DNA from 4 places in the Neobacillus sp. BF23-41 genome. Region 4 is predicted to be linked to each of the others. Evidence: a T-box and tRNA genes for the amino acid it is inferred to sense, from the RefSeq annotation. Region 4 holds a T-box; the other regions hold tRNA genes.

Region 1 (8,405 bases), on a different contig from region 4:
TTTAATATTTTCTGGTTTGACACTGCCGCCATATTGAATTCTTACCGCATCGGCAACGTCTTGTGAGAATTGTTGTGCAACTACTTGACGGATATGGGCACAAACTTCATTTGCATCGGCTGAAGTGGAAGATTTACCAGTTCCAATCGCCCAAATCGGTTCGTAGGCAATAACCGTTTGCTTCACTTGATCATCTGTTAAACCAGTTAATGCTTTCGCAACTTGGTCTCCAACTAATTGGTTCGTTTCACCTTTTTCACGCTGTTCTAGTGTTTCACCACAGCATACGATCGGAGTTAAATTATATTTAAAGGCTGCAAGAGCTTTCTTGTTTACAGATTCATCTGTTTCATTGAACATTTCCCGGCGTTCTGAGTGTCCGATAATAACATATTGAACTTCAAGGTCAGCAAGTGCTTTCGGGCTGATTTCGCCTGTAAATGCTCCGCTTTCTTCAAAGTGCATGTTTTGAGCTCCAATTTTCACATTGCTGCCTTGTGTGACTTCGACAAGACTTTGTAAAAATAAAGCAGGCGCACAAATAACGGATTCCATTTTTTCTGGAGCAGGTACAAGTCCTTTTACTTCCTCTGCAAAGCTTTTTGCTTCAGCAAGTGTTTTGTTCATTTTCCAGTTACCTGCAATGATTGGTTTACGCATACTGGCACATCCTTTCATAATTAAAGCGCAAGCGCCCGTTTAGCGGCGTATGGACTGGAGCGCTTCGACTGAGATAAAGGAAACACGGAGAGCGATAGCGCATTCGTGCTTGACTTATCGTAGGGAGAAGAGCGAAGTCCACTAGACGCTGGGTGCTGGAGCTAGATAGTATTCTTCGTTCAAAAACTTATACTTTCTTTCTAAAAAAATTATTTATCGTTTAAAGCTACGACTCCTGGCAGTGCTTTACCTTCCATAAATTCAAGGGAAGCGCCGCCTCCCGTGGAGATGTGGCTCATTTTGTCTGCTAAATTGAATTTTTCAACAGCTGCTGCTGAGTCTCCGCCGCCAATAACTGAATATGTACCTTCTGCTTCAGCAAGTGCTTCGGCAACGGCTTTTGTGCCGTTAGCAAATTTATCAATTTCAAATACACCCATTGGTCCATTCCAAATGACTAGTTTTGATTTTTGAATGACGTCACGATAAATCTCCGCTGTTTTCGGTCCAATGTCAAGTGCTTCCCAATCAGCAGGAATTTCCTCAATTGAAACTACTTTGGAATTAGCGTCTGCTGAGAAATCATCTGCAACGATAGCATCTACAGGCATATAGAAATTAACACCTTTTGCCTTAGCTTTTTCAATAAACGATTTTGCCAGATCAATTTTGTCTGCTTCAAGCAGTGATTTACCCACTTCATGGCCCTGTGCTTTGACAAATGTATAAGCAAGACCACCGCCAATAATTAAGTTATCGACTAATTCTAAAAGATTTTCAATAACACCAATCTTGTCCTTTACTTTGGCTCCACCGATAATCGCTGTAAATGGGCGTTCCGGATTAGAAAGTGCTTTACCAAGTACATCGAGTTCTTTTTCCATCAAAAGACCTGAAACAGCTGGCAAAATATGAGCAATACCTTCAGTTGAAGCATGGGCGCGGTGAGCTGCACCAAATGCATCGTTTACATAAACATCAGCTAACTCGGCAAATGATTTCGCCAACTCAGGATCATTCTTTTCCTCGCCAGGATAGAAACGGACATTTTCAAGCAGTAGGACATCGCCTTCCGTCAATGTTTCAATCAACGCGTTTACAGAATCACCATAGGCTTCATCTGCCTTCTTTACGTCTTTACCAAGCAGTTCAGATAGTCTGACACCGGCTGGAGTTAAGCGCATTTCTTCGACTACTTTTCCTTTTGGACGGCCGAAGTGGCTGGCTAAAATCACTTTCGCACCTTGTTCCACTAAGTATTGAATCGTTGGCAATGCCGCACGAATCCGCGTGTCGTCCGTAATTTCACCATCCTGCATAGGAACGTTAAAATCCACTCGGCAAAATACGCGTTTACCTTTTACATCGACATCTTTGAGAGTTTTCTTATTCATAAAGGACCTCCGAAAGTTTGGTATGAAGAAAATGAATTATCTAAAATCAGTAAAAAAAGGGGAGGGGGGCATATACTCCCCGCTCCCCTTTGGAAAACCTTTGTAATGATCAACTTCTTATGATTGAAAACCAATCATCGTCCGTTCCGATATATTAAAGTCCTTTTTGTGCAAGGTAGTCAACAAGGTCAACAACGCGGTTAGAGTAACCAACTTCGTTATCGTACCAAGATAATACTTTTACCATGTTGCCTTCAAGAACCATTGTTGATAATGCATCGATTGTCGAAGAAACTTTAGCTCCGTTGTAATCAGTTGAAACTAATGGAAGTTCGCTGTATGCTAGAATACCTTTTAATGGGCCTTCAGCAGCTGCTTTTAATGCAGAGTTAACTTCATCAGCTGTTACTTCTCTGTCTAATTCTGCTACTAAGTCAACGACAGAAACGTTCGGTGTTGGAACGCGAATAGCCATACCGTTTAATTTACCCTTAAGTTCTGGTAAAACAAGAGCAACTGCTTTTGCAGCACCAGTTGAAGTTGGAATCATGTTTTCAGCTGCTGCACGTGCACGACGGTAGTCTTTGTGCGGCAAGTCAAGAATTTGTTGGTCATTTGTGTATGAGTGAATAGTTGTCATCATACCGCGTTTGATTCCAAAAGTATCATTTAACACTTTTGCAAACGGAGCAAGACAGTTTGTAGTACAAGAAGCGTTTGAAATAACATGGTGGTTATTTGCATCATATTTGTCTTCATTAACACCCATTACGATTGTGATATCTTCGTTAGATGCTGGTGCAGAGATAATTACTTTTTTAGCACCTGCTTCAAGATGTTTTGCAGCATCTTCACGTTTTGTGAAACGGCCAGTTGATTCAACAACTACGTCCACGCCAAGATCGCCCCAGCCTAATTGTGCAGGATCGCGTTCTGCAAGAACTTTCACTTTGTGTCCGCCAACTACTAGGTATTCGCCATCAACAGTAACATCTTCTTGTAGAGTCCCGTGAACAGTGTCATATTTTAGAAGATGTGCAAGCATATTTGCATCAGTTAAGTCATTAATCGCAACGATTTCCACATTGCTATTTCCTAAAGCCGCACGAAATACGTTACGACCGATACGTCCAAATCCATTAATACCAACTTTTACTGACATGATAAATTTCCTCCTTTAATTGGGTAAGGATGTTTTTTATTTTTAAAAAGGATTTACCCTTTTAATAACTTTCTCGCTGCACCTTCATCTGTGATTAAAATCGTCGATGCTGGTGCTTGTTTTAAGTATGCCTTGATGGCCTTAGCCTTGGAATTCCCGCCTGCAACCGCGATGACATTTGGAATGCCAACCAGATCTTCTAACTGCAGGCCAATCGTTAATACCTTGTGAACAATTTCGCCTTGTTCATTAAAATAATAGCCAAAAGCTTCACCCACAGCTTTGCTGCTTTCAAGCATACTTAGAATCTCAGGGTTGGTTTTTCGCCGCTCAGCCATTGTGATAGCATCTCCAATTCCATGAAGAACCATGCTAGCTGATTTAATTAGTTTTAATACTTCATGGATGTCAGGTTCTCTGATAAGCGATTCGTAGATATCTGTACTGACCTGATCAGGAACATAGAACACTCGATGTTTGGATTGGGTGTTTCTGGACATAATCGAACAAATCGTATTTGCCTGATTTTGAACATCCTCGCCTACTCCGCCTCTTGCTGGTACAAACAGTAATTCCTTTTGGGTAAGCTCTGGTGATAGTCTTTCTGCGACAGCAGCCATCGTTGAACCGCCAGTTACAGCAATGATATTTTTTCCGCTGAGAAGCTTTTTCATGCAAATAGCACTTGCCTTGCCAAGCTCACCTTTTACCATCGGCGATTCATCACTATTGCCAGGTACAATGATGACCTTTTTAATGCCCAGCTTGTGCTTCAATTCCAACTCCATCACATCAATACCCTTTAACTCACGCATAAAGCCTTCCAAGTCTTCAAGCAAATTTTTTCCTTCAGGTGTTAAACTCATTCCCACATTATTCGTGTAAATTAAATTTTGCTCCCTTAGGAAATCAACTTCACCGCGAAGGACTCTTTCGGTATACCCGAGACTGACTGCTAAACTCCGTCTTCCTACCGGCTGCATAAAACCAATGTACCTTAGGATAGAATATCTCTTCTGTAGGACCTGCAGGAGGTCGGGTAATAATCTTTTTTGGATATCGATTAATGACTGCATGAATCTCATGCTCCTTTATTATATGTAGTTGGTCTCAAAATGTCCACCATAGACAAATTATGTCCCACTACATTCAAAAAAAATCACCCCTGCTACGTTTATTATTGTAACAGGAGTGAAAATCTATTTCAACTATTAAAATTGGCTTTTTTTTCATGCAAACGGTTACTTATGTCAAATTTGTTAATTACACCGAATCCTGCTTCTACTCCGTCAATATAAACAACTGGAATCATCAAACCATATTGTTCGGTTAATTCATCACTGGATTCAATATCAATTTCTTCTAAGGCAAACTCCCAGTCTTTGTTTAGCTCTAGAAGTGTAGACTTAGCCTTGTCACATAGCGGGCAGCTTTTCCTTGTATATAATGTGATTGTTGTTTGCTCCATCGTTTTTGTTCCTTTCATTCAAACCTTTTTCTTTTCGAAGAGGAGGGAATTCCCAATTGATCCCGGTACTTAGCGATCGTCCTTCTTGAAACCACCATACCTTCCTCAATTTTTAAATGTTCGACAATTTCTTGATCAGATAGCGGTTTTTGTTTATTCTCTTTTTCTATTAAAGTCGCAATTTTCTTCTTTACCTGTGTGGAAGATGTATTTTCATCATCCGAAACGGTTTGTATGGTACTTGTAAAAAATGTTTTCAACGCGAACGTCCCAATCGGTGTTTGCACATACTTTTCCCGGACTGCTCGGCTGACGGTGGATTCATGGATATCAAGTTCTCCAGCAACTTCCTTCATCGTCATCGGCACTAAGTATTGTGATCCTTTTTGGAAAAATGAAGCCTGTTTTTCAATGATTTTTGCTACAACCCTTGTCAACGTCTCTTTACGCTGTTCAATGCTTTTTTGGATCCATTGGTAATCCTGGAGTTTATCCTGTAGAAAGCGGCTTACCTGTTGGTCTTGGTCTTTGAATTTATGATAATACTGCTCATTGAGGCTAATCCTTGGCAGCGATTCATCAGACATCCGTACGGTTAGTCCCTCGCTTGATTGCTCAACGATTGCATCTGGGATAATATACGTGGTTGCTTCTTTTCCTAAAATGGCCCCAGGCTTAGGATTCAATGTTTGAATTTGATCGTAAACATCTTGTATATCCTTAAGGGTTACCTTCAGTTCTTTAGCAATTTTCTTCCACTTCTTTTCGGCGAATGGAATGAAATGATTGCCGATTATGTTTTGCGCTAGTTCGTTATCTGGATTAAGATAATATATTTGCATCAATAGGCACTCTTGAAGGTTTCTTGCCCCGATGCCTGCTGGCTCCAGTGTTTGGATAATGGCCAAGCATTCTTCAACTGAATCTTCCATTACCCTTAGGTTTTTGGCGATTTCGCTAAAGTCCCCCATAAAGTAACCGTTTTCATCTAAATTTAGGATAAGATGGCGTATCACACTTAATTGTTCCACCGATAAGTTCGTTATTTTTAATTGAGACAGTAAATAATCTTCAAGCGAAAATGGTTTGTCAGCTATTTGATCAATCCAGTCCTTTTCCGCTTTTTGGTGTTTGCGACGATTACGGTCAATGAGCGGATTCATTGGCTTGATATTGCCATTTTCAACCTGCAATAGGGGATTTTCAAGTGCCTTATCTTCTAAAAAAGCAGTTAACTCATGGGCAGAGTACTGCAACAATGCAATGGCCTGTGATAGCTCCTGTGTCATCGCCAATTTTAATGTTTGCTGCTGCCATAAACCGGCCTTCAAGTTCATTCGTATCCCCCCTGTTTTCTATTTTACACGATAGATGGAATTTCGGGAATGAAAAATGATATTCGAGGATGAAAGTAACCCTTTTTGAGGCATAATGCTAAGTGGTTTTGGGATGAAGTTTTGGTTTTGTGTCGATTTCCGGTGGTTTTGTGCATTTAACCTTTTATTGGAAATTCAGAACCTTTTTTCAAAATAAAAAACCCCCTGTTTAAAAAAACAGGAGGCTTTCATGATGCGCTCGGCGAGAATCGAACTCACATTTCAAGCTTCGGAGGCTTGCGTGCTATCCGTTGCACCACGAGCGCTAAATTGTTGCGACTTACATATTATATGCCAGGTTCCCTCACATTGCAAGCAAAGAATTGGTTTAAAATAGTCAGAAATGGTTATGCTGGATTAGGGAAAGTTGTCGAACATTTTTAAAGAGGTATTGTTTGACCTTTATTGACCATCAGTGTATGATAACTATACATATTACTATTATCTTTACAATCAAAGGAGGAAGAAAAATGAATTTGATCCCTACAGTTATTGAACAAACAAACCGGGGCGAGCGTGCTTATGACATTTATTCCCGTCTGTTAAAAGACCGGATTATTATGCTTGGTAGTGCGATCGATGACCATGTGGCGAACAGCATTGTAGCACAATTATTATTCCTTGAAGCGGATAACCCTGAAAAAGATATTTCTTTATATATCAACAGCCCAGGCGGCAGCATCACCGCAGGTATGGCTATTTTTGATACAATGCAATTCATCAAACCAAAGGTACAAACTATTTGTATCGGTATGGCTGCATCCATGGGTGCATTCTTGCTAGCAGCAGGTGAAAAAGGCAAGCGTTATGCGCTTCCAAATGCTGAAGTCATGATTCACCAGCCACTAGGCGGTGCACAAGGACAAGCAACTGAAATCGAAATTGCTGCAAAGCGTATCCTTTTCCTTCGCGAAAAATTAAATGGAATTTTAGCAGAACGGACTGGACAGTCGCTTGAAGTAATCAGCAAAGATACAGACCGCGACAACTTCATGACAGCAGAACGTGCAAAAGAATACGGTCTGATCGACCATATCATCACTCGTAATTTAATCGAAGATGAGAAAAATAAAAACAAATAAGAAAAGTGGAAGCGCCCGTTTAGCGGCGTATGGACTGGAGCGCTCCAACTGAGATAAAGGAAACACGAAGAGCGTAAGCGATTCGATGTTGACTTATCGTAGGGCGGAGAGCGAAGTCCACTAGCCGTTGGGCGCTGGAACTAGACAGGTATCAAAGTAAATAGTTATTACCCTACATTCTTTCACAAAGAAGCAATCGGCATCCAGCCGGTTGTTTTTTTATTAAAAACAAAAAAGACCGATTCCAATTGGCTCCGGTCCTCTTTCAGATCAATGTTCTTTTTGGATAAAATCAGCTAACGCTTCAATAGCAGATGCTTCATCATCGCCATCTGCTACAATATCAATCATGACACCTGAACCAACAGCCAAGCTCATTAAGCCCATTATGCTCTTCGCATTTACCTTCTTGCCATCCTTCTCTAGGAAAATATCCGCAGAAAATCGGTTGGCCTCCTGAACAAAAAGAGCCGCAGGTCGTGCTTGAAGACCCGTTTTTAATTTTACTTCCACTTGTTTCACTAACATTACACAATTCCTCCTCAAGGTTTTTTACTCTATTTTTCTTGGAGCTTTGTACATAATTATTATCTTCAGGTTAGTCTTTACTCGATACATGTTATGTTTTTCACATGTTATCTTTTACCTATGTTATTGTACTAAAGGATTATCTACCCTCGAGTAACCATATCCCCTGCGCGCAATTTCTCAGCAATCGCATCAATTTTTCTCAAGCGATGATTAATCCCTGATTTACTGATCGCACCACCGGAAACCATTTCCCCCAATTCCTTAAGGGTCACATCGGTATAATTCAAACGGAGTTCTGCAATTTCTCTCAACTTTTCTGGTAAAATTTGCAGCCCGACCGTTGCATTAATATAGCGGATATTCTCTACCTGCCGAATCGAAGCACCGATCGTTTTATTAAGGTTGGCGGTCTCACAGTTTACAAGGCGATTGACTGAATTCCGCATATCTCGAACAATCCTTACGTCTTCGAAGCGGAGAAGGGCGTTATGGGCACCTGCAACATTTAAAAACTCGGTAATCTTTTCCGCTTCTTTTAAATAGGTGATATACCCTTTTTTGCGCTCGAGAGTTTTGCTATTTAGTCCAAATGTATTCATCAATTCGCATAAAGAGTCATTATGTTCTTTATAGAGCGAAAAAATTTCCAAATGATACGAAGATGTTTCCGGGTTATTGACGGAACCGCCAGCTAGAAATGCACCGCGTAGATAAGAACGCTTACAACATTTC
Region 2 (8,405 bases), on a different contig from region 4:
GGGCTAGTAAAGTTTTACCGCTTCCTGTTGGTCCAATCATACAAATATTACTCTTTGCAAGCTCAACATCATCTATTTTGCTATTAGAATTGATGCGCTTATAGTGATTGTAAACCGCAACAGAAAGAGACTTCTTTGCTTGATCTTGACCAATAACATATTCGTCAAGAATTTCACAAATTTCTTTTGGCTTTGGTACATCTTTAAATTCTACTTCTTCTTCTGTTCCAAGTTCTTCCTCAACGATTTCGGTGCAAAGTTCAATACATTCGTCACATATGTAAACTCCTGGCCCGGCAACCAGTTTACGAACTTGGTCCTGCGTTTTACCACAGAAGGAACACTTTAATTGTCCTTTTTCATCATTAAATTTAAACAATCCTTTCACCCCTTAAAACGTGTTAAAATCCTAGTGGTTCTTGCGAATCACACAACCAAAATTCGAGTCTTTTTCTAATAATTGAATAGTATGTATGAAGCATTGTAACACATAAAGCCAATGGACTGGAAATAAAAAGCTTAGGGTAAATATGTTTTTCAGAACTCTCATTTTGTAAAGTGTGATTCATTTTAAAAACTTATGTACTCATTAATCTTAACCAATATGAGGAAAATAAATCTCAAACCTGTCTGGAAATTATTTATTGTTTATTCGCTATGTCTAACTTGTTTTCCTGCCCATTGTTAAAAATGTTCCCACTTCTTATTATAATATGTAATTGAAAAAATGTATAAAACAAGGCACGATTCAAATCGTGCCTTGCAATATTTTAAACATTACTTCTTGTTTTCAACAATAAAGTCAACTGCTTTTTTAAGTTTAAGGTCTGATTTGATACCTTCAAGTCCGCCTAATGCTTGTTTAATGCTATCAACGGTCATGTTGTACATTCCAGCCATATTCTCAAGTTCTGCATCAACTTCTTCGTCAGTTACTTCAAGGTTTTCAGCCTTAGCAATCGCTTCTAATGTTAAGTTCGTACGAACGCGAATTACAGCTTCTTCCTTCATTTGCTCACGTAAGGCATTTTCGTCTTGACCTGAGAATTGGAAGTAAAGTTCAAGGTTCATACCTTGCATTTGTAAGCGTTGTTCGAATTCTTGAAGCATACGGTTTACTTCGCTGTTGACCATTACATCTGGAATTTCCACTTCTGCATTTGCAGCAGCTTTTTCAACAACTGTATCACGTAACTGATGCTCAGCTTCGTGCTTTTTGCTGTTTTCTAAACGAGTTTTGATTTTCTCTTTAAGTGCGTCTAATGTTTCAACTTCATCATCCACATCTTTAGCAAACTCGTCATCTAATGCAGGAAGTTCTTTACCTTTAATCTCATGAATCGTTACTTTGAATACTGCAGGTTTACCAGCAAGCTCAGCTGCATGATATTCTTCAGGGAATGTTACTTCCACGTCTTTAGATTCGCCAGTAGCCAAACCTACTAATTGCTCTTCAAAGCCAGGGATGAAAGATCCTGAACCAATTTCAAGTGAATGGTTTTCAGCTTTTCCACCTTCGAACGCTTCGCCATCAACGAATCCTTCGAAATCTAGAACTACAGTATCACCATTTTCAATTGTGCCTTCTTCTTTAACTACAAGCTCAGCTTGACGCTCTTGAAGAGTTTTTAGTTCGTTAGCAACGTCTTCGTCAGTAACGTTTGTATCGAGTGCTTCTACTTCTAATCCTTTGTATTCGCCTAATGTTACTTCAGGCTTTACTTGAACAGTAGCTTTGAAGATAAGTTCTTTGCCTTTTTCCATTTGTTCGATGTCGATATCTGGACGGTCGATTGGCTCGATGCCTGTTTCGTCAATTGCACTTCCGTATGCTTCTGGAAGAAGAATATCTAATGCATCTTGATAAAGTGATTCTACACCAAAACGCTTTTCAAACATTTGACGAGGCATTTTTCCTTTACGGAAGCCTGGAACATTTACTTGCTTAACAACTTTGTTAAAAGCCGCAGTTAGTCCTTCATTTACTTTTTCCGCACTTACTTCAACCGTAAGAACGCCACGGTTACCTTCTAGTTTTTCCCATTTTGTTGACATACATTTTCCCTCCAACAATCTATTCTCATATCATTCGTAACGAATTTGAGTTTGGAAATAACTTGTCCATCAAGCTATTATCCTTCTTTTAAATGTGTTTTTTACACAATGCAACCACTACATTATAACATAGGTTTGTTTTCTTTCAACAGCGAAGCCTATATATTAGGATAAGAAATTTTCTCAATTACCTCAATCATCGCGATAGCTTCTTCTATTTCCTCCACTTGAACTTCATATTCTCCGGACAAGTAATGTAGCTCTGTGTCCATGCCAAGGTAATATTCGGCCAAGTGGTGAAAAGCTGCAGCCCAAGCAGCAGTGCTTTTCGGCTGCAATTCGATAGGATAGCTTATAAAAAAATTTCGCTCTGCCATTCTGAAGCTGTTTTCAAAAAGAACGGGATTTTCACTTTCCAATCGAGCCTCTAATAAAGCCTTTACCTCTTTCAATCTTGGTTCTTCCCTAACTTCTGGAAGATGTGTTGGAATAACTTTTTTCTCCATCTCAAATTTCATGACAGATAATTCTCTATCAATTTCCTGTTCTTTTAAAAGAGATAACAGGATTGTTTTAAGGAATGGATGACCTGCTTCTGCTGCTAAATATTCGGCAATCTCAGGGAGGTAGGGGCGAATGTTTTTCTCAGCCAAGCTCGAAACGAGGAGCATTTGTTCGTTTAGATTATCAATCGAAAAAAGGTTTAGTTCATGAACGTTTGTTTTCTCTGGGGTGATGTCATATGTATTTGATTCTGTGTCTGTGTCTGGGTCTGGGTCTGGTTGACGGTTTTCTGCCATTCTCCGGCTGAATTGCAGGATGGTTAAAAAGTGGTCATGTTTTTCAGGCGGAATCTCTTTTTCTTCTAATAAGACTTCTATTGTTGCTACAATTTCCTGGTATTCATGAAGCTGGATCAGGACCGTCAAATAGAGATCGACCATTTGCAAATAGTCCCCAATTCCTTTATGAAGCATTTCTTTGGCAAGTGCTTTTGCTTTTTGAAAAGAAGATGCTTCAAAATAAGCCAGAACCAAACCAATCAATATTTCGTCATTGTCAGGATCATGTTCTCTGGCTTCTTCCAAAAGGTTTATCGCTTCGTTGAATTTTTTCTTTTCAAGGTTTTCCAGACCTTTGTCAGTTAATCTTTTTTCAAGTCCGGGAAAAAAGATCACATTATCTATTCTTTTCACAGGTTCCCGTTTTTTCATAAAATCCGTCCTTATGATAGTCTTGGAAAATAGTTTAGCATAAATAGAAGGCAAAAAAAACTCACCAGCAATGGTGACTGATTTCTATTCGTTGAATTTGAATATACGTGACCTTAAACTTGGTCTCATCACCCTTAAGTTTACATAGAGCCCCTTTATGTGACCGAAATCTAAGTCCCATCACCTTTACGGTCATATAGAACTATAAATTTTGTTTTAACAACTAATAAACAGAAAAAAACTCACTTATAAAAGTGAGTTTTTTTCTACTATGTAGTATAGCGTCCCAGGAGAGATTCGAACTCCCGACCCACGCCTTAGAAGGGCGTTGCTCTATCCAGCTGAGCTACTGGGACATATAAGTTGTTTAAGACAAGATTTATTATATTACCGTAATATCAAAAAGTCAACAGACTTTCTATTATTTTTTTAAAAAAATAAAAGGGAGAGGAAATCTCCCTCTCATTTATCGAAGGACAAATTCACTGGCAAGCTCTGAAATTTCCCGTCCATCCGCTTCAAACACTGACATTTTAACTTTCTCATCCTGTAAATCAAGAATAACATAGGTTTTTTCTACGCGTTCCCTTGGCAATCGAATGCTGCCTGGATTTAAAAATAAGGTACCATCTATCACTTCCGCACCAAGGACATGCGAGTGGCCAAAACATACGATATCGGCGTTTACTTCCTGTGCTTTATATTTAATATTCATCAAAGAAGATTTTACTGAATAAAGATGCCCATGAGTAACGAAGAATTTCTTCCCCGCCGCCTCAGCCATTGTCTCCAACGGATATCCGCTGCCGAAATCACAATTTCCCCTTACCGTTATATAACCAGATATCGCCTGATCATCAGGCATCAATTCCGAATCGCCACAATGAATCATTAAATCAACATCTTCAGAATGCCTTTCTCTTAAAACATTGAGTTCTTTCGTCAACCCATGGCTATCACTAACCACTAAAACCTTACTCATTACTTCTCCGCTCTTTCTAAAATAGAATCCAAGACCACATCGAGCTTCTTCAAAGCATTCGCACGGTGGCTGATTTTATTTTTTTCATCTGATGATAATTCAGCCATGGCTAGACCTTTCTCAGGCACATAAAAAACAGGATCATAGCCAAATCCATTGGTACCTCTTTGTTCTTCAAGAATACGACCTTCACAGGTGCCTGACACCGTTATGGTTTCTTGACCTGGAACAGCGACAGCTAAAGCACAGTAGAATCGTGCGGATCGCTTTTCCTCTGGAAGTCCTTTTAATTCTGACATGACTTTATCTGTATTGTTCTGGTCATTTTTTTGTTCCCCAGCATAGCGTGCTGAATAGATTCCTGGTCTTCCTTCAAGCGCGTCCACCATTAAGCCAGAATCGTCGCCAATCACCATTTTACCAAGTGCTTGGGAGACAGCTTCCGCCTTCAAGATCGCATTTTCTTCAAAGGTTGAGCCCGTTTCGTCTACGTCCGGGATTTCAGGAAAATCAAGCAAGGTTCGGACTTCGATCCCTCTTGATGCAAAGATATGCTCAAATTCCCTCGCCTTTCCAGGATTTTTCGTCGCAATAATTACTTCTTTCACTCACAATCGCCCCTTATTTTTGTCTTCGTGATTCTATTTTTCGGGTAATCTCTTCACCTAGAACCTCTTTTTGTCGTTCAAATAGGTCCGTAAGCCCAGTTTGAGCAGCGCTAAGCAGACCTTGAAGTTGCTCGTAGGAGAATGTTGATTCCTCACCCGTTCCCTGCAGTTCAACAAATTCGCCATTTCCAGTCATGACCACATTCATATCGACCTGTGCCTTAGAATCTTCGGCATAATTTAAGTCAAGAACAGTTTGGTTATTTTGTAAAATCCCCACACTTGTTGCCGCTAAATAATCCGTAATCGGAAACCTTGCAAACGACTTTTTCTCTGCTAAAGAATTTAAAGCGAGGGTCATCGCCACAAATGCACCGGTGATCGAGGCTGTTCGTGTCCCGCCATCCGCTTGGATCACGTCACAATCGATCCAAACGGTTTTTTCACCTAACGCCCCTAAATCGACAACTGCTCTAAGGGCACGCCCGATTAATCGTTGAATTTCCATTGTCCGGCCAGAGACCTTCCCTTTTGATGATTCGCGAATGTTTCTTGTTTCTGTCGCCCTTGGCAGCATCGAATACTCGGCAGTAATCCAGCCTTTGCCTTCCCCTCTCATAAAATGAGGAACTCTCTCTTCAATACTTGCAGCACAAATTACTTTCGTATTACCAACAGAAATAAGGACAGAACCTTCAGGGTGCATTAAATAATTTGGTTCAATATGTATGGGCCTTAGTTGGAGCGGCTCTCTTCCATCAACACGCACAAATACTACCTCCTTCAACTTTGTAAAGCATTTTAAAATTGGTACATGAATTTTACTTATACCAAATAAAGAAGAGGCGGGCTTAAAGCCAACCTCTTTCTTGGTCACTATATAGTATAACAAATAATTTTTTTTTAAAAACTACCTGTATTGACTTTTTCTGGTCGAGTTACTGGTTCAGTTAATTTTTTGCCACTGTCATTTTTGATGTCTGCCTTGCCATTTACTTGAACAGCCACTTTTTCAACACCCTCTTGTTCCGTTAAGGAAAGCACGAGTGCATCTAGTAAATTTTGTGATATTTCCTTTTCTTCAAAGCTGCCAAAAATATTCTCATTAAAGTTCAAGGTTACTTGTCCGTCCTCGTACTTTGGCGCCTCTAGGAGTTTAACATCTGACATAAATTCAGATACGAGTGGTGATTTCTCACTAGGTCCTTTTATTAATTCATTGACGACAGCTACATAGGGATCTTTCTCAGTGTTGCTAACCCGGCGCGTCACAGGTACATAATAGTAGGAGCCTTCCTCACCACCAATATAATAGACAGTTACTGGTTTGGTATTGGTGATATCAGTAACATCCGCTGTATCATAGTTGATACCGGTGGCTCTTGAGAGGTTTTCACTTATTGGTGTTCCATTAACAGGCATTTCCGTTAAATCATGACCGTTCATTTTTAGCTTAACGGTTTTAACATTATCAAACTGAGTCAGCGTCCAAGTGACCGATTGGAGGATCTTCATCTCATCTTCAGCTTGGTAATTCTTAAACTCTTTTGAAAAATTAACCGTGGCGACGCCATCTTTATCAATATTCACAGACAGATCTGTGTCCTCTGGGAGGACTGCTCGAAAATCATTTGGTAATTGATCTGTAACAGGTCCATTCGCCACTAAATATTCAAGGGCCTGTTTAGCAACTGATGTTGTTTTCGGTAGGTCCAATGTTTGCGGTACAACATAGCCATCTTTATCAACCAGATAGAGCTCCGTTTTGACTGTGTTTTCTTGCTTAGCCGTTTCTTTAGCCGTCGGTTCCTTACTGGTTGTTTTTTCTGCAATCGTCGTACTCTTTGGTGGATCAATTTTCTTTTGTGTTTCCGACCCTAATAATCCACAACCTGACAGTAGAACTGTTGAAGTAAGCACAGTCGACATAAGGATCTTTGCTTTATTTTTAGACATAACTATTTCCCCCTAAGACAGTTTGTACTAACATGTATACGAGCCTAGAGAGAAATTAGACCGACTTACACAAGAAAAATAGAACAATATTTTAAAAAATAACATAAATTGTAAAAATGGTGTCAGGCACCACGCGTGCACAAATGTCCCCGGCTGGTGGACACCATCGTTTATTCAGCAAAAAAAAAAAAAAAAAACGAGCCTCTTATTTAAAGAAGGCTCGACTTATAGCTTGATCTTTTGCACATTGTTAATTGGATTCCCCAGCCATTGTGAGGCGATTTTTGAAAATATCCGCCTTGAACCGGTTGTGTAAAATTCATGATCTGGTTCTTCTTCACACGAATCAAGTAACCCATTATATTGGAGGATTGCACTTATTTCTCGAGCGGTCTCATCACCAGAGCTAATTACGCTTACAGACTCACCCATGACATTTTTTATGACGGGCTCAAGCAATGGGTAATGGGTGCAGCCTAAAATAAGGGTATCCAGGTTCTGATTCTGCATAGGCCTTAAGGCATCGTCGACAATTCTTTCCGCAATCGGCCCACCAAATTCATCACTCTCTACAAGAGGGACAAATTTTGGACAAGCATGTGCTTTGACAAAAAGCCGGCTATTTAATGATTTCAAGGCTCTTTCATAAGCACCACTTTTTACTGTACCTTCTGTGCCGATAATTCCGACACGGTAGTTTTTTGTCTTTTTGATTGCCGCCCGTGCTCCAGGATTAATTACCCCTAAGACTGGGATGGACAATTCCTTACGAATCTCGTCTAGTGCCGCAGCTGTTGCCGTATTACAGGCAATAACGAGCATCTTAATCTTCTTTTCTAATAAAAAAGAGGTCATTTCCCAAGTGAACCTCTTTACTTCCTTTGTTGTTCTCGGACCATATGGGCAACGTGCGGTATCCCCCAAATAGATGATTTTCTCATTTGGAAGCTGTCTGATTACCTCTTTGGCAACAGTTAATCCGCCAACGCCGGAATCAATAACACCAATTGCTTGTTTCAAACTTATCGCCTCTTTTAACGCATTTCCTGATGCAATTTCGTTAAGCTTTTTTGAAGAAGTTGAATTTCTTCAGATGAGAAATCGACCAACACTTCTTCTAAATAGACTTTACGCTTTTTAATCACTTCATCAATGATTCGCTTGCCCTCTTCAAGTAGATGAATTCTGACAACCCGACGATCGTTTGGATTTTTTACCCGCTCTACAAGTAAATTTTTCTCCATTCGATCAACAAGATCTGTCGTCGTACTGCATGCCAAATACATCTTATTAGAGAGCTCCCCGATTGTCATATCACCATCTTCAAAGAGCCACTGCAATGCAATGAATTGCGGTGGAGTAATCGTATAATTACTAAGCATTTCTCTTCCTTTTTGCTTGATGATTCCAGAGATGTAGCGTAAATCCTTCTCAATATTGGCAACAATGTCACCATTTGCTTCTAGTGAATTTTCGTGTTTCATCTCATAACACTCCTATAAAAAGCTTCTCTTCTCCTCAAGACCATATCTATTTAAACATATTGTTCAAAAATTAAATATCTAAATACTTACCTTATTTTCTACTTTT
Region 3 (6,764 bases), on a different contig from region 4:
ACTGTCTCTTCCACCTGTCGCTTCATCACGCTGGAAACTAGGTAATTTTTTAACAGGTGTCTCAACAGGCACTTCCAGCCATGGACGGTTCTCCTGGATAGTTGCAGCTGCAACTGGTTGTTTCCATTCAAACTCTTTCTCATCAGTTGCCGGTCTTGTACCTTCATCCAGAACCAATGAAGTTTGTTCTTCCTGCGGTACATCCTTTTTCACTGCTGTATATGCTGTCGGGATAAGGATCTTTGATTTAAACGCTTCTTTTATAATCGAAGTGACAAGCTCATTCAGTTCCGCTTCTTTACTAATGCGGACCTCCATTTTCGAGGGGTGAACATTGACATCAACGAGTAAAGGGTCCATTTCAATATTAAGGAGCACAATCGGGAACCTGCCGATCGGAAGCAAGGTATGATAGCCTTCCTGAATTGCCTTGGCTAATGGATAGTTTTTAATGAATCGTCCATTAATCATTGTCGAAATATAGTTTCTTGAGGCTCTCGTTACCTCAGGCATCGAAGCAAATCCATTAATTTTATAATCCAACGATTGTCCGGTGATTGGAACTAACTGCTTGGCGATCCCCATACCGTAGATCGATGCCAGAACCTGACGAACATCCCCATTACCATTCGTTTGCAGCAGTTTGCGATCATTGTGAATCAGGCGGAAGGCCACCTCCGGATGAGAAAGGGCCAGTCGATTCACGACATCCGTAATATTTCCAAGCTCTGTATGAATCGTCTTCATATATTTTAAACGGGCAGGTGTGTTGAAAAATAAATCAGTAATCGAGATATCGGTCCCACGCCTGCTTGATGCTTTTTCAAACGTTTCAACTTTGCCGCCTTCAATCACCAATCGATTTCCGGCACCTTCACCTGTAGAAGTCTTCATCTCGAGCCGTGAAACCGAGGCAACACTTGGCAGGGCTTCTCCACGGAACCCGAGAGTCAGGATGCGGAACAAATCATTTTCATTTTTGATTTTGGATGTGGCATGACGTTGAAAGGCGAGTAAAACATCCTCTTCCTCGATGCCATTTCCATTATCAGTAATGCGGATTTTGGCGAGTCCCGCCTCTTCTACCTCAATTTCAATCACGGTGCTTCCGGCATCAATCGAATTTTCAACCAACTCTTTTACAACAGAGGCAGGCCGTTCGACTACTTCCCCGGCCGCGATTTTATTAGATAAGGCATCATCTAATTGAATAATTTTACCCATTCGGATTCACCCCCTACTTTAACTTTTTCTGAAGCTCGTACAACAGGTTTATCGCCTGAAGTGGTGTTAAATCCAATATATCAAGTTCCTTCATTTTCTCTATGACTCTTTTCTCCTTCGAAGAGAGATCTTGCTTTTTCACTTCTTTTGGTTCATCAAAGAAAGATAGTTGGGCAGGTTGTTCTTGTACCTCCACTACTTCCACTACTTTTACCACATCTTTTTTTGGCTTGTCTGGTTGGATATCAGACTGCTCGAGTGCGGTTAATATTTCATTGGCACGGCTGATTAATTCTGACGGCAGCCCTGCAAGCTGGGCAACATGAATCCCGTAGCTCTTATCAGCCGGTCCTTCTTTAATTTTATGAAGGAAAACAACTTTTCCATTATGTTCAATCGCACTGACGTGAATGTTTTTTAACTTATCCAGTTCTTCCTCTAAAACCGTTAATTCATGATAATGGGTGGAGAATAGAGTCTTTGCCCCAATCTGGGTGTGAATATATTCAATGATGGCTTGAGCAAGTGCCATTCCATCATAAGTAGATGTACCGCGCCCAATTTCATCAAACAAAATTAAGCTGTTTTGTGTCGCATTTGAAATCGCATTTTTGGCTTCCAACATTTCAACCATAAAGGTACTTTGTCCTGAGATCAAATCGTCAGCGGCACCGATGCGGGTAAATATTTGGTCAAAAATCGGCAGTATCGCTTCTGTGGCCGGAACATTACAGCCAATTTGGGCTAATATCGAGATTAACGCGATTTGGCGCATGTACGTACTTTTCCCTGACATGTTCGGACCCGTGATCAACAAGACTTCGCGCTCGCTGTCCATGTAGCAATCATTTGGAACATATTCCTGGGCGTTTAATACCTTTTCAACGACTGGATGGCGGCCTTCCATTACAACCACCCGGCCTTCCATAGAAAACTGCGGTTTTATATAGTGCCGGTCTTCACTTACTTGAGCAAAACACTGCAGGACATCTAGTTCACTAATCGTTTTTGCCAAGGCCTGTAGACGTGGGATTTGTTCCTTCACAATTTCGCGAATTTCAGTAAACAATTCATACTCAAGCTCACCGCATTTTTCTTCAGCTTGTAAAATTAATGCTTCTTTTTCCTTTAAATCTGGAGTAATAAACCGTTCTGCATTCGATAAGGTTTGCTTCCGTTCATACTGACCCTCTGTTAAAAGATGCAGATTCGCCCGGGTAATCTCAATATAGTAACCAAATACACGATTATAACCTACTTTCAACGATTTAATACCGGTTTTCTCGCGCTCTTCTCGTTCGAGTTGGGCAATCCACGTTTTCCCGTTCCGGCTGGCATCACGATATTGATCGAGCTGAGCATTGTATCCATCACGAATCATATTGCCTTCTTTTAAGGAAAGCGGTGGATTTTCAACAATCGACTGCTCCAATAGATCTGTGATCTCTTCACACGGGTCAAGAAGATCGGCAATTTGGCTCACCTTTTCATTTTGCATGCCTGCAAGGATTTGTTTCAAGTAAGGGACCTGCATTAATGAACGCTTTAATTGGACCAAATCACGGGCATTAATATTGCCAAAGGCTACTCTTCCCGCTAATCGTTCTAAATCGTAAACTTCTTTCAGCTTTTCACGAAGTTCCTGACGCTCGAAATAATAAGACATCAGGACTTCAACGATGGTTTGACGTGATTCAATTTCATTCTGATTGATTAACGGTCGGTCGATCCAGTGTTTTAACATCCTGCCGCCCATTGCGGTCATCGTCTCATCCAGGAGCCATAATAATGAACCTTTCTTTCCTTTGGAACGAATCGTTTCCGTAAGTTCAAGATTGCGCTTTGAATAGTAATCAATTTTCATATATTGATGGATTTGATAGGTAGTGACTGGCTGAAGATGGTCCAAACTTCTTTTTTGTGACCGGTATAAATAGTTAAAAAGTCTTGCGATGGATTGCTTTAATTTTTCTTGATTCAAATCTTGAAGTAAATGCGAATAATTGATATCTATTGAACTATTATCTTCAAACGAAATCGCTAATACATCGCGTTCACGAAGTTTTTTTTGTAGTTCTGCGTCAAAACTGCTAGAGACAACGACTTCCTTTGCACTTAATACGGCTAACTCATTTAAAACTTCGTCAAAATTATTTGATAATAACGTAACCCGGCTTTCGCCGGTTGAGATATCATTGTAGGCAAAACCATAGGTTTGGTCATCAAAGCTTGTGATCGAGGCAATATAGTTATTCTCTTTATCATTTAATCCCTTGCCCTCCATCACTGTTCCCGGTGTGATCAATTGGACAACTTCCCTTTTTACCATCCCTTTGGTCAGTTTCGGGTCTTCAACTTGCTCACAAATGGCCACTTTATAGCCTTTTGAAATAAGTTGTTCAATATAGTTCGGTGCCGCATGGTAGGGAACGCCGCACATCGGAATCCGGTCATCGCTTCCACCTTGTCTGCTCGTTAAAGTTATTTCTAATTCTTGCGAAGCTCTAATCGCATCGTCAAAAAACATTTCATAAAAATCGCCTAAACGAAAAAATAAAAAGGCATCTTGGTAATCTGCCTTAACTGTTAAGTATTGCTGTATCATCGGCGTATATGCAGCCATAATGACCTCCACTAAATAAAGTCTTTCGATTTTCTTCGACAAATTATTATACCATAATTCGAGAAGACTTTATTAGGAAGAAAAAACCTAATCATAATCAAAAAGGAAATAATTAAAATTTCTTAAGAGGAGTAAAAGCAAATCCCATAGAATATAATTATTAAAGTAAAACTAGCATTAATTTACAATTGATAATTGTTTTGAATATTGTCTACAGGGTGGTGGTAATATGGATGGAGTGTTTGGCCGCAGTAACAAAAACTTTGATTTTGATATGTTTTCTGCAAGTCACTTTGTTATTATCTCTATCTTACTCCTAGTTTCAGTCTGCCTATTCCTGTTTAGAGATAAATTGAAGGCTACTGAATGGAGAAGAACGGAAATCGGGTTCGCTGTTTCACTAATCATTATGGAATTGACTTATCATTTTTGGATGATTGTGAATGGAAGTTGGGATGTAAGTCACGCTATCCCATTAGAATTGTGCAGCATTAGTCTGATATTAACCGTCATTTTATTGCTAACTAAGAAAAAAATAATCTATGAGGTTTTATTATTCACAGCATTATTAGGCGCATCTCAGGCGTTATTAACCCCATCATTAAATTATGACTTCCCGCATTTTCGGTTTTTCCATTTCTTTTATACACATTTGATGGAAATCTGGGTGCCGCTTTATTTTACATGGGCAAAGGGATACCGACCGACGATTTGGTCTGTATTTAAATTATGTATCTTTTTGAATGTATTAATGCCGATTATTATGATAATCAATAAGCTGGTCGACGGAAATTATATGTTCTTAAGTCATAAACCGGACAGTGCGAGTTTATTAGATGTTTTAGGACCTTATCCATGGTACATTTTATCGCTAGAAGGTCTATTAATTGGGCTTAGTATAATCGTCTGGTTGATTTTCCGTGAGAAGACTGCAAAAAAAACCGAAGTGGCGAGAGACCTGCCAATTCAATAATCTCAACTTTTTATTGACCTTTTAGAATTAACAAATTATAATAAATAACGTTCCTATTTGATTTGTCTCAGTAGCTCAGTAGGATAGAGCAACAGTTTCCTAAACTGTAGGTCGGAGGTTCGAATCCTCTCTGGGACATCATCGTTATTAAAGCGCTATGTATCGCGGTTTGTCATCCGTCAATCAATACGGTGACAATGCGGTGACATGGCGTTTTTTTTTGTAGTCTGTAGGACGTGTTTTTTGACGCTGTAGGACGTAGACTGGTGAACGAAGGACACTTGCGGCTGAATTACAGAAGGAGCTAAAACCGTATGAAACGTAAGTTTATTGACGGTCGTCTTCGCCGGGCGCTTCTTGCTACCGTGTTCCTTCCATTATATACCCCCGGTAGGTATACTCGTAATGTCCTCTATAATTCCGTCAAATGAATAATATTAAGAAGGAAAACGCTTACAACTTGGCGAATGTATACTTTGAGTTACTAATAAAAGTACACGGAGGGATGTCTTTTGTTGAACTGCAAAAAATGTGAAAAAGAGTTTTATTTCCAAGTTACGGAAATGAATGTCCCTGGAGGCAGAGAGCGTGAGAATATTAATTGCCCCCATTGCGGTGAAACAAATGGTTCAGTTGTAACGAGCGGTGTCGTGTATATTCATAAAATTGAGGAAAACTCTAAGAATTAATTATCGATACTTTACACGACAATTGGGCCCTTGAACATAGGGCTTTCTTTAATTTTTGTACAAATAAAAACGCCACCGGTTAAGGTGACGCAAAGCAATCAATCAACGACCTTAACTCCGACAACACTATCGAACGCCACCCGCTCAAACTCTCCGTCTTTAATTTCAATGCGTAGCTGATGCGTAATAGGATCCACGTGATGTATATGTCCGGTCATCTCCGTAGTAAAGCCGTCCTCCCATATATACCGTAAAAGCCTCACCGCTAATTTGAACTCTATCGCGTAGTCTATCCGCTGGTCAAACTCCTCCGTATCGAATTTGCTTAGCAACGGCCATGGCTGGCGTTCTTGATCCTTGAACATATCGCGCTGCTGCTCGAATACTTGCGGCATAAAGGACGCTGCATTCCATTTAATTAAACCGCGATCTTTTATCGTCATTACGGTCAACTCCTTCGCTATTATCATACACGAACAAACATTCTGGATGTAGATAAAAAAAATCCATTGTAAATCTTTTCAGCATATTAATTCAAAATTGCGTATATTGTCGAAATTTTCTCATTCTTAATAATTAACAAATATGGTACTATTTTCTTATAAGCTTTAAAGCTTTAATACAGTAAAGGAAAACATCTAGATTGGGCTTCAAAGCTTCATGCCTAAGGTTCTTCACTATGGTAGCTTAGCTATCAAAATATTTCAGGAGGATTGATGGATACAAATTTACCTAATGAAAAAGAACTAGATAGTGAATGGATAGACCTGATTTTGGAAGCCCGAAATATAGGGATTTCTATCGAAAAAATTAGAGATTTCCTAATGCATTCTGCTTAGATCGTCAAGGGTCTTTTTTTTCTAAGCTATCTAATTTAGATTTGTTTAGTACGATCGTAAAACAATTATTCACTTACTTTTTTATTTATTGTCGTATATGACATAAAAAATGACCAACACACTGTCAAGAGAACCCTTATGTACACTGTGATTGCGAACATTTTAGTGTAATGAGAAGTACACAAAATGTCAGATTTTAGACAAAAAAGCAGCTAACAACTTTATTTACATGTAAACTCTGGAATTATTCATGAACGTGCTTTCTAACCATTGTCAGCTTAGGGATTGTGTATATTAATAGACTTTGCTTAAGGAACATTTGCTCGACAAATTGTATACATTCTGTCATAAAAAGCTCAATAATTCCGCTGCTAAATACTTACGGACAGAGCTTAAAAAATTGCTGTGTACAGTGA
Region 4 (8,405 bases):
GAACATCTTATTTTTAGACGAACCAACCATCGGCCTTGATGCTGCTTCTAAAATAGCTATCCGCCAATTCATCAAAACGATCAACAAGGAAAAGGGAGTCACCGTCATCCTGACCACGCACGATATGAATGATATCGAAGCGTTGGCTGGCAGGGTTCTTTTAATCGGAAAGGGGAGCTTATTGTACGACGGCAGTTTAGAGGAATTAAGAAAACAATTTGGTTCCCAGAAAACAATCACTGCTGATTTCCGCAAAAATGTAAATCCCATCGAGATCCCACATGCAAACGTGCTTTCATGGTCGCCGGAACGGGTCATCCTCAGCATTAATACGGAGAAGGTTAACACATCGGAAATCATTACTCAGTTGTCCGATAAGCTTGAGTTGATTGATGTTTCGATTGAATCCCAACCGATTGAGGAAACGATTCTCCAGCTTTATAAGGAGTACCGAATATGAGAGTGTATCTATCTGTTTTGAAGCTGCGGTTAAACATTGGCATGCAGTACCGGACTGCCGCATTGGCAGGAGTAGCTACTCAATTTTTCTGGGGTTTTATCTCAATTATGGTATTTGAAGCATTTTACGAATTTGCAACGAAAACTCCTCCTATTTCCTTAAAGGAATTAATCACCTACATTTGGCTGCAACAGGCCTTTCTTGTGTTCGTTACCGTCTGGTTTCGCGATAACGAGCTATTTGATTTGATAACAAGTGGCAATATTGCTTACGAACTATGCCGGCCATGTGAGCTCTATGGTTATTGGTATGCCAAGCTTCTGGCGCAGCGTCTGTCCAGTGCCTTCTTGCGCTGCTTTCCGATTCTAATTGTTTCATTCTTCTTGCCAAAACCATACAACATGACACTGCCGCCAAGTTTACCTGCATTTCTATTATTCACATGCTCATTACTACTAGGATTACTTCTCTTAGTAGCGATCTCGATGTTCTTATATATATCCGTATTTGTGACCTTGTCCCCGATGGGATCGCTATTAATATTTGGTGTCCTCGGCGAATTTTTTGCTGGATTAATCATTCCTGTACCGCTTATGCCGGACTGGCTTCAAAAAATAGCTAATGTCCTGCCGTTTCGCTTGACGGCGGATTTCCCGTTCAGGGTTTACTCAGGACATATCCCACCGCATGACGCCATCATCGGTATCATCATCCAATTGATTTATATTGTGGGTCTTGTCTGGCTAGGGAGGTCGGCACTAAATAGAGTATTGAAGAAAGTTGTCGTCCAAGGAGGTTAACCAAAAATGAGAATATATTTTAAATACTTATGGATTCTCTTTAAATCACAAATGCAATACCGGACATCGTTTTGGCTATTATCGCTGGGCCAATTTTTTATTTCTTTTTCGATCTTTGCAGGTCTATACTTCTTATTCGAACGGTTTGGGCAAATAAAAGGATGGCAATTCTTTGAGGTAGCACTTTGCTTCGGGATCATTCATATGGCGTTTGCGCTGAGTGAATGCTTTGCCCGCGGTTTTGATGCTTTTTCCAGCTTGGTTCGGAATGGTGAATTTGATCGATTACTCGTTCGCCCTCGCAGTACGTTTATTCAAGTACTCGGGTCCAAATTCGAGTTTACGAGAGTCGGCCGGCTCCTTCAAAGTACGATTGTATTGGTCTGGGCCCTAATCCATCTCAACATCGAATGGAGTATGGTAAAAGCAGTCACACTAATGCTGATGATTGTTAGCGGTGTGCTTATTTTTACAGGCATCTACATCTTGGCGGCCACCCTGTGTTTTTGGACGATTGAAGGACTTGAGGTGGTTAACATTTTTACCGATGGCGGGAGAGAAATGGCGCAATACCCATTAAATATTTATCAAAAGTGGGTAGCCCGTTTTTTTACCTTTGTAATCCCGTTTGGGACCGTGAATTACTTGCCGCTTCTTTATATTCTTGGAAAGAACAGTGGGAACGACCTCCTATATATGCTGATTCCTGTAGCTGGCAGCTTGTTTATCCTCCCGTGTCTCCTTGTCTGGCAGTTTGGTGTAAAACATTATCGCTCCACAGGTTCCTAAATCAAAAGCCGAGTTCTTATCTAATCCGGAACTTGGCTTTACTTTTGACCTATTTGGAAACTAAACCTATCTTATGGTATATTTAAGCAAATGACTGAAAAACTGAAATGGTCAGTAGAGGTGTGGACATGGCAACAGATAGAAGAAAGATGATTGTAGAAGCGGCAACAAAGTCTTTTTCATTATTTGGCTATAAAGCAACAACGATGGATCAAGTCGCAAAACTGGCCAATGTAGGCAAAGGGACGATTTATACCTTTTTTAAAAACAAAGAAGAATTATTCGAAGAGATAATTTCCACTTTGGTCAAAGAAATGATTGCTGAGGCAGAATTCGTCATCGAACCAGAGTTACTCTTCACAGAAAACGTGCACAGGGCACTTTATCGTTTATTAGAGTTTCGCGCTCAGCACCAACTGATGATTAAACTGGTGCAAGAGGAAGCGGAAATGGGGACTCTAGCGGTTTCGGAAATGCTGCAGCATGTTGAGGATGAAATCATTGCCTATTTAAAGCAGAAAATTGACACGGCTATCACGAAAGGGGCAATCCCACCGAACGACACCGAAATTACCAGCTTTCTTCTTTTAAAAATGTATATTGCCCTAGTTTCAGACTGGGAAAGAAATCATCAGCCGCTGAGCTCGGAACAAATTGCGGAAATCATGAAAGTATTTTTAGTAAAAGGTCTATCCAAATAAAAAAAGACTTGTGCGTACCTCTATACAAGTCTTTTAACTAATCGGTGCGTCACTAAGTGGCGCTACCGATTTTTTATTTTAAAAGATAAATATTTTTTGAAGCAGTGGCAATTTTTGGCCTATTCTTATTACGGCTTCCAGTGAGTTCTTCCATTAAACTTAAAAATGTTCCAAAAAGGTAATTAACCACGGAACCGGCAAGTATTCCAAATCCTAGTGCAGTTAAGAAATAAGCAGTATTGTAACCGTTTACAAATTGACCTAACAAAATAAGAATGAGCCCTAGACCGCTTCCAAAGATTGCTGTTTTCTTAAATGTAAAAATACTTTTTAAGTGTTTTTCCTGCATCACTATCAACTCCTTGTAAGAATATTCTATCAATTGTCACAAATTTGTCAAACTTTTTTTAAAAATTTTGCTCTTTTAAACTTAGCTGTTGATTTCCTCTCCAGGCGCTTCGCCCAATCAACTTGGCTATAAAAATCAACAATTCCCTTGAACACAGCCTATAAATAAAAAAGGGGACCTAACAAATTTAGGCCCCAGGTATTACTTTTTCTTCGCTAAGTTTTCTTGTGCCATTTTGACCAACTCACGGACCATGCTGCCGCCCAGCCTGCCGCCAACCTTACCGGCCTGTTCAGACGTGAGCTGACCATTATAGCCCTTCTTCAATGGAACACCCACTTCTTCTGCTGCTTCAAATTTCGCATCCTCAGGGTTCTCAGTATTCGCGACCTTCGCTTTCAACACATCCAAGCCATTGCGCGCCTCGGGGACAAGGATTTTATTTCTTCTTCTCGCCATAAAAAATCCCTCCTTTTGTTGTAGGATTACCTTAATCTAAAAAATAATCAACAATCACTGGAAAAATCCATTTTAATCCAGTATAATACGGGTAATAAATTTGGATAAAATCAATGATAAAGAGAGTAGTTATCTATGATGTACCAGCGATTCAGGGGTGGTGGGAGCCTGAAACAGAACAGATAATGAAGCGCACTTTTGAGATGTGTACCTGAACTCGAGTAAGGTATGCCGGAGGATCCTCCGTTACAAAGGAAAGCTGGTTCTTTTGAACAATTAGAGTGGTACCGCGGGATTATGAACTCTCGTCTCTTTTAGTAGAGACGGGAGTTTTTTGTTTTTTTTAGAGATAAAAGGAGGTATTAAAGATGAATTTTAAGCAGGAGCTTGCTGCCATTTTACATGAATTACTGGACCAAGAGATTTCACAAACCAATCTGGAACTAATGATTGAAAAACCTAAGAATCAAGAGCTCGGTGATTTAGCCTTTCCTTGTTTTACACTAGCGAAGCTAAAGAGAAAATCCCCCAATCTAATTGCTGAGGAGTTAAGTAAGAAGATTAACTCTCCCATTTTTGAAAAAGTAGAAGTGGTTGGAGCCTATCTTAATTTCTTCCTAAACAAAAAGACTGCTTCTGAAAAAGTAGTGAATGAAATCATCTCGCAAAAAGGGAAGTATGGTGCGCTTACGTTTGGGAATGGCGGTGCTGTCACCATTGACATGTCCTCCCCTAATATTGCTAAACCCTTTTCAATGGGGCATTTGCGGTCAACGGTGATTGGCAACTCGCTCGCATTAATTGTCGAGAAATGTGGTTACAAGCCGATTAAAATTAATCATCTTGGTGACTGGGGGACACAGTTCGGGAAGCTGATCACTGCCTATCAATTATGGGGAGATGCCGAAAAGGTCAAGCAGAATCCGATTAAAGAGCTATTAACCCTGTATATAAAATTTCATAAAGAAGCGGGGACGAATCCAAGCCTTGAAGACCAAGGGCGCAGCTGGTTTAAAAGGCTAGAAGACGGAGACGAACAAGCATTAAAACTCTGGAAATGGTTTCGTGATGAGTCATTAAAAGAGTTTTCGCGAATATATCAGTTAATGAATGTCGAATTTGACTCTTATGCCGGCGAAGCCTTTTATAATGACAAAATGGAGCGTGTCGTCAAGCTTCTTGAAGAAAAACAGCTATTGGTCGAATCCGAGCAGGCACAGGTGGTTGAGCTCACCGAAGAACAGCTGCCGCCATGCCTGATCAAAAAATCTGATGGGGCAACGCTGTATGCGACCCGAGATTTAGCGGCGGCTCTTTATCGCCAGGAGGAATACCAATTTGTCCAATCCCTATATGTGGTTGGCCATGAACAAAGCCTCCACTTCAAACAGTTAATGGCTGTGTTAGCAAAGATGGGCTACGATTGGTCAAAACAAATGCATCATATTCCATTCGGATTGATGCTAAAAGATGGAAAGAAAATGTCCACGAGAAAAGGCAAGGTTGTCTTATTAGAGGAAGTTTTAAATGAATCGATTGCGATGGCTAGGCATAATATTGAAGTGAAAAATCCAAATCTCACAAATAAAGAGGATGTGGCTAAACAGGTCGGTGTTGGAGCAGTAATTTTCCATGACTTAAAGAACAATCGAATGAATGATATTGAATTTTCGTTAGAAGAGATGCTCCGCTTCGAAGGAGAGACAGGTCCATATGTTCAATATACCTATGCTCGTGCCTGTTCTATTTTACGAAAGGCGAATGTACATGCGGAGATAGGGGCTTTAACCTACGAAAATACTTGGGAGAAGGAGTGGAAGGTAACCAGCCTCTTAATGGAATTTCCGCCAGCCATTAAAAGAGCCTGCATCAACTTCGACCCATCCCAGGTGGCTAAATATATTATTGACTTAGCACAAGCCTTCAATAAATATTATGCAGAGGTAAAAATCCTTGAAGACACTCCAGAACAGCAGGCACGGTTAGCGCTTGTCTATGCAGTAACGGAAGTTTTGAAAGAAGGATTACGTTTATTAGGATTGGAAGCTCCGGTTGAAATGTAGTTTCCTGACAAGGCAAAAATCAATTAAACTATAGCTATGTAATCGAATGGGAGGGAAAATAAAATGAGTGAATTATTATTTAAGCATTATGAGTTAGCAAGGGATAGGTTTGTTAAAAGTGTTGATGCACTAGATGAGGGGATTGCTGATGTTCAGCCGGAAGGGTTTAACAATACCATCCACTGGCATGTTGGCCATGTCTTAACTGTTGCCGAGCAATTTATGTTTGGCTTCCCGAAGAAATCAACCCAGCTGCCAGCAAACTATATGGAGTTATTTGCCTCTGGTACAAGGCCGGCTGCTTGGCAGGGAGAAGTTCCTTCGGTACAGGAATTAATTGTGCAGCTGCAAGAACAAGTGTCAAGGATTAAAGAAATTCCAGCGGAGAGTTTTAACCAAAGGCTAAAAAATCCATTCCTTGGTCAGGAAACGTTTGGTGAACTAACAAATTTTGCAATTTTCCATGAGAGTATTCATTTAGGCCAAATCCAGGCAATGAAACGTGTCATTAATGGAGCGGTAAAATAGTTTTTTGAAAAAAGCTACTGTAAAAGCATGGAGACTAAATAATGTCTCCATGCTTTTTTGTTTGATGAATAGTGGTAATGAAATATTATATGCCCTCAACTAATAATTTTCTTCATAATCGTGCTATTTAGGATAAGACTAAGTAGTAATATTAATTTTTATCGACATTACATGAAAAATTTGGTACTTCGTCAAAAGAAAACACTTCATATTAACTACTGTCTTGTGTTAAAATCAATCGGTAATTCTACTTCAAATGTGGTGGGTGAATCAGGTGCTCTCTTCTTTTAAGAGATTCTTAATCGGCCGGCCGTTAAAATCAACGGCACTAGGCGAACAAAAATTAAACATTTTCAAGGCTTTAGCGATTCTCTCTTCCGATGCCTTATCATCTGTAGCTTACGGAACTGAACAAATTCTAATTGTGTTGGCAACGGTAAGCGTCATTGCCTATTGGTATTCGGTTCCGATTGCAGTTGGAGTATTATTTCTATTAGCGGCGCTAATCCTTTCCTATCGACAAATTATCTATTCGTACCCTCATGGCGGTGGGGCCTATATTGTTTCGAAAGAGAACATCGGTGAGAAAGCAGGATTAATTGCCGGGGGATCCCTTTTAGTCGATTACATATTAACAGTGGCAGTAAGTGTTTCTGCTGGTACGGATGCGATTACGTCAGCCTTTCCAACCTTACATGCACATACCGTCGGGATTGCGTGTGTTCTGGTAGTTCTGATTACAATTCTCAATCTACGCGGTTTAACAGAATCAGCGTCAATCTTAGCTTATCCGGTCTATTTGTTTGTTGTTGCCCTGTTCATTTTAATTGGTGTGGGTCTCTTTAAAATCATGACTGGCCATGTATCACTGACTGTCCAGCATGCACCAATTGGGGCGCCTGTTCAAGGGATTACGCTTTTCTTGCTGTTACGCGCCTTTGCGTCGGGATGCTCGGCATTAACTGGGGTAGAAGCCATATCGAATGCGATCCCAAGTTTTAAAGATCCGGCACCAAAGAATGCGGCCAAAACATTAGTATTAATGGGGACGCTTCTTGCGCTGTTATTTACGGGTATTACTTTCCTAGCTTATTATTACGGTATATCGCCAAGGCATGACGAAACGGTCGTCTCGCAAATTGCCAAAGAAACCTTCGGGCGTAATTATCTTTACTTTTTTGTCCAAGGAACGACCGCCCTCATTTTAGTTCTGGCAGCTAATACCGGATATTCTGCTTTTCCTTTATTAGCGTATGCACTTGCCAAGGATAAGTATATGCCAAGAATGTTTACGATTAGGGGGGACAGGCTCGGGTATTCGAACGGGATTGTATCCTTAGGAGTAGCCTCCATCTTGCTTATTATCTTCTCTAAAGGTCAAACAGAGCACTTAATCCCGCTTTATGCGGTTGGTGTATTTATTCCGTTCACCTTATCTCAAACGGGAATGATTATTAAATGGTTACGTGAAAAACCAGCCGGATGGGTTGCTAAACTTAGTGCCAATTTAATTGGCGCGCTCATCACCTTAGCCGTGTTAATCATTTTCTTCCTGACGAAATTTAGTCAAGTATGGTTTGTGGTGATCTTCTTACCAATAATCGTTTTTGCCTTCAAACGAATTAATTATCATTATGAAGCGGTGGGTGAACAATTGAGGATTCATCCCGACCATCCAGCGATGCCGATTGAGGGAAATGTCATTATTGTACCAGTTGCAGGGATTACAAAAGTGGTTGAAAACTCAATTAATTATGCAAAATCATTAACTGATCAAATCTTTGCTGTTTATGTGTCGTTTGACCGTGAGGATGAAAAGCGTTTTGAAGAAAAATGGCAGCAATGGCAGCCGGATGTTAGGCTCGTTACCTTACAGTCACATTATCGAAGTGTGCTTATTCCCTTATCGAAATTTATTGATACTGTAGAACATAAGGCAGAGGAAAATAATTATCGTGTAACGGTTTTGATTCCGCAGTTTATTACCAAAAAGAGTTGGCATAATATCCTGCATAATCAATCAAGTTTATTAATTCGTACCTATCTTATTTTTAAAAAGAGGGTTATTGTGTCCACACTGCCATTTCATTTTAAAAAGTAGGCTCTGTTAAACTTGCCCGTTGATTTCCACTCCAATCAACAGGGTGCCAAAATCAACAATAAGCTTTAACACAGCCGAAAAAGTAAAAGGTGGGGTGGGATATGGATTTTTTGGTCGAAAATAAATGGACCATCCTAGTCAGTCTTGAAGTATTA

The links. A T-box is a leader RNA that pairs with one kind of tRNA and senses whether it is charged. The one in region 4 lies ahead of argS (arginine--tRNA ligase), so its partner is inferred to be a tRNA-Arg.
Region 1: it has a tRNA-Arg gene. The T-box ahead of argS (arginine--tRNA ligase) is inferred to sense a tRNA for this amino acid. The anticodon was not compared.
Region 2: it has a tRNA-Arg gene. The T-box ahead of argS (arginine--tRNA ligase) is inferred to sense a tRNA for this amino acid. The anticodon was not compared.
Region 3: it has a tRNA-Arg gene. The T-box ahead of argS (arginine--tRNA ligase) is inferred to sense a tRNA for this amino acid. The anticodon was not compared.

Annotation. Positions count from the first base shown of each region.
Region 1 covers NZ_JBGBPR010000004.1:239,537-247,941, forward strand. Annotated here, with positions in the region: gene tpiA (triose-phosphate isomerase) at 1-660, opposite strand, end outside; gene AB7942_RS09285 (phosphoglycerate kinase) at 870-2,054, opposite strand; gene gap (type I glyceraldehyde-3-phosphate dehydrogenase) at 2,209-3,216, opposite strand; gene AB7942_RS09295 (sugar-binding transcriptional regulator) at 3,270-4,292, opposite strand; gene AB7942_RS09300 (glutaredoxin family protein) at 4,421-4,702, opposite strand; gene rpoN (RNA polymerase factor sigma-54) at 4,699-6,021, opposite strand; tRNA gene AB7942_RS09310 (tRNA-Arg) at 6,255-6,326, opposite strand; gene clpP (ATP-dependent Clp endopeptidase proteolytic subunit ClpP) at 6,531-7,142, shown strand; gene AB7942_RS09320 (HPr family phosphocarrier protein) at 7,413-7,670, opposite strand; gene whiA (DNA-binding protein WhiA) at 7,814-8,405, opposite strand, start outside.
Region 2 covers NZ_JBGBPR010000006.1:5,950-14,354, forward strand. Annotated here, with positions in the region: gene clpX (ATP-dependent protease ATP-binding subunit ClpX) at 1-379, opposite strand, end outside; gene tig (trigger factor) at 778-2,055, opposite strand; gene AB7942_RS11525 (tetratricopeptide repeat protein) at 2,214-3,269, opposite strand; tRNA gene AB7942_RS11530 (tRNA-Arg) at 3,552-3,625, opposite strand; gene AB7942_RS11535 (metallophosphoesterase) at 3,736-4,251, opposite strand; gene AB7942_RS11540 (XTP/dITP diphosphatase) at 4,251-4,859, opposite strand; gene rph (ribonuclease PH) at 4,873-5,628, opposite strand; gene AB7942_RS11550 (GerMN domain-containing protein) at 5,763-6,815, opposite strand; gene racE (glutamate racemase) at 7,041-7,835, opposite strand; gene AB7942_RS11560 (MarR family winged helix-turn-helix transcriptional regulator) at 7,850-8,299, opposite strand.
Region 3 covers NZ_JBGBPR010000001.1:914-7,677, forward strand. Annotated here, with positions in the region: gene mutL (DNA mismatch repair endonuclease MutL) at 1-1,224, opposite strand, end outside; gene mutS (DNA mismatch repair protein MutS) at 1,238-3,847, opposite strand; gene AB7942_RS00015 (YwaF family protein) at 4,077-4,820, shown strand; tRNA gene AB7942_RS00020 (tRNA-Arg) at 4,885-4,958, shown strand; gene AB7942_RS00025 (hypothetical protein) at 5,333-5,509, shown strand; gene AB7942_RS00030 (YolD-like family protein) at 5,608-5,952, opposite strand; gene AB7942_RS00035 (anti-repressor SinI family protein) at 6,226-6,348, shown strand.
Region 4 covers NZ_JBGBPR010000033.1:21,673-30,077, reverse strand. Annotated here, with positions in the region: gene AB7942_RS26990 (ABC transporter ATP-binding protein) at 1-460, shown strand, start outside; gene AB7942_RS26985 (ABC transporter permease) at 457-1,260, shown strand; gene AB7942_RS26980 (ABC transporter permease) at 1,267-2,049, shown strand; gene AB7942_RS26975 (TetR/AcrR family transcriptional regulator) at 2,178-2,750, shown strand; gene AB7942_RS26970 (hypothetical protein) at 2,824-3,099, opposite strand; gene AB7942_RS26965 (alpha/beta-type small acid-soluble spore protein) at 3,301-3,558, opposite strand; T-box leader at 3,663-3,874, shown strand; gene argS (arginine--tRNA ligase) at 3,927-5,621, shown strand; gene AB7942_RS26955 (DinB family protein) at 5,685-6,149, shown strand; gene AB7942_RS26950 (APC family permease) at 6,424-8,250, shown strand; gene AB7942_RS26945 (hypothetical protein) at 8,352-8,405, shown strand, end outside.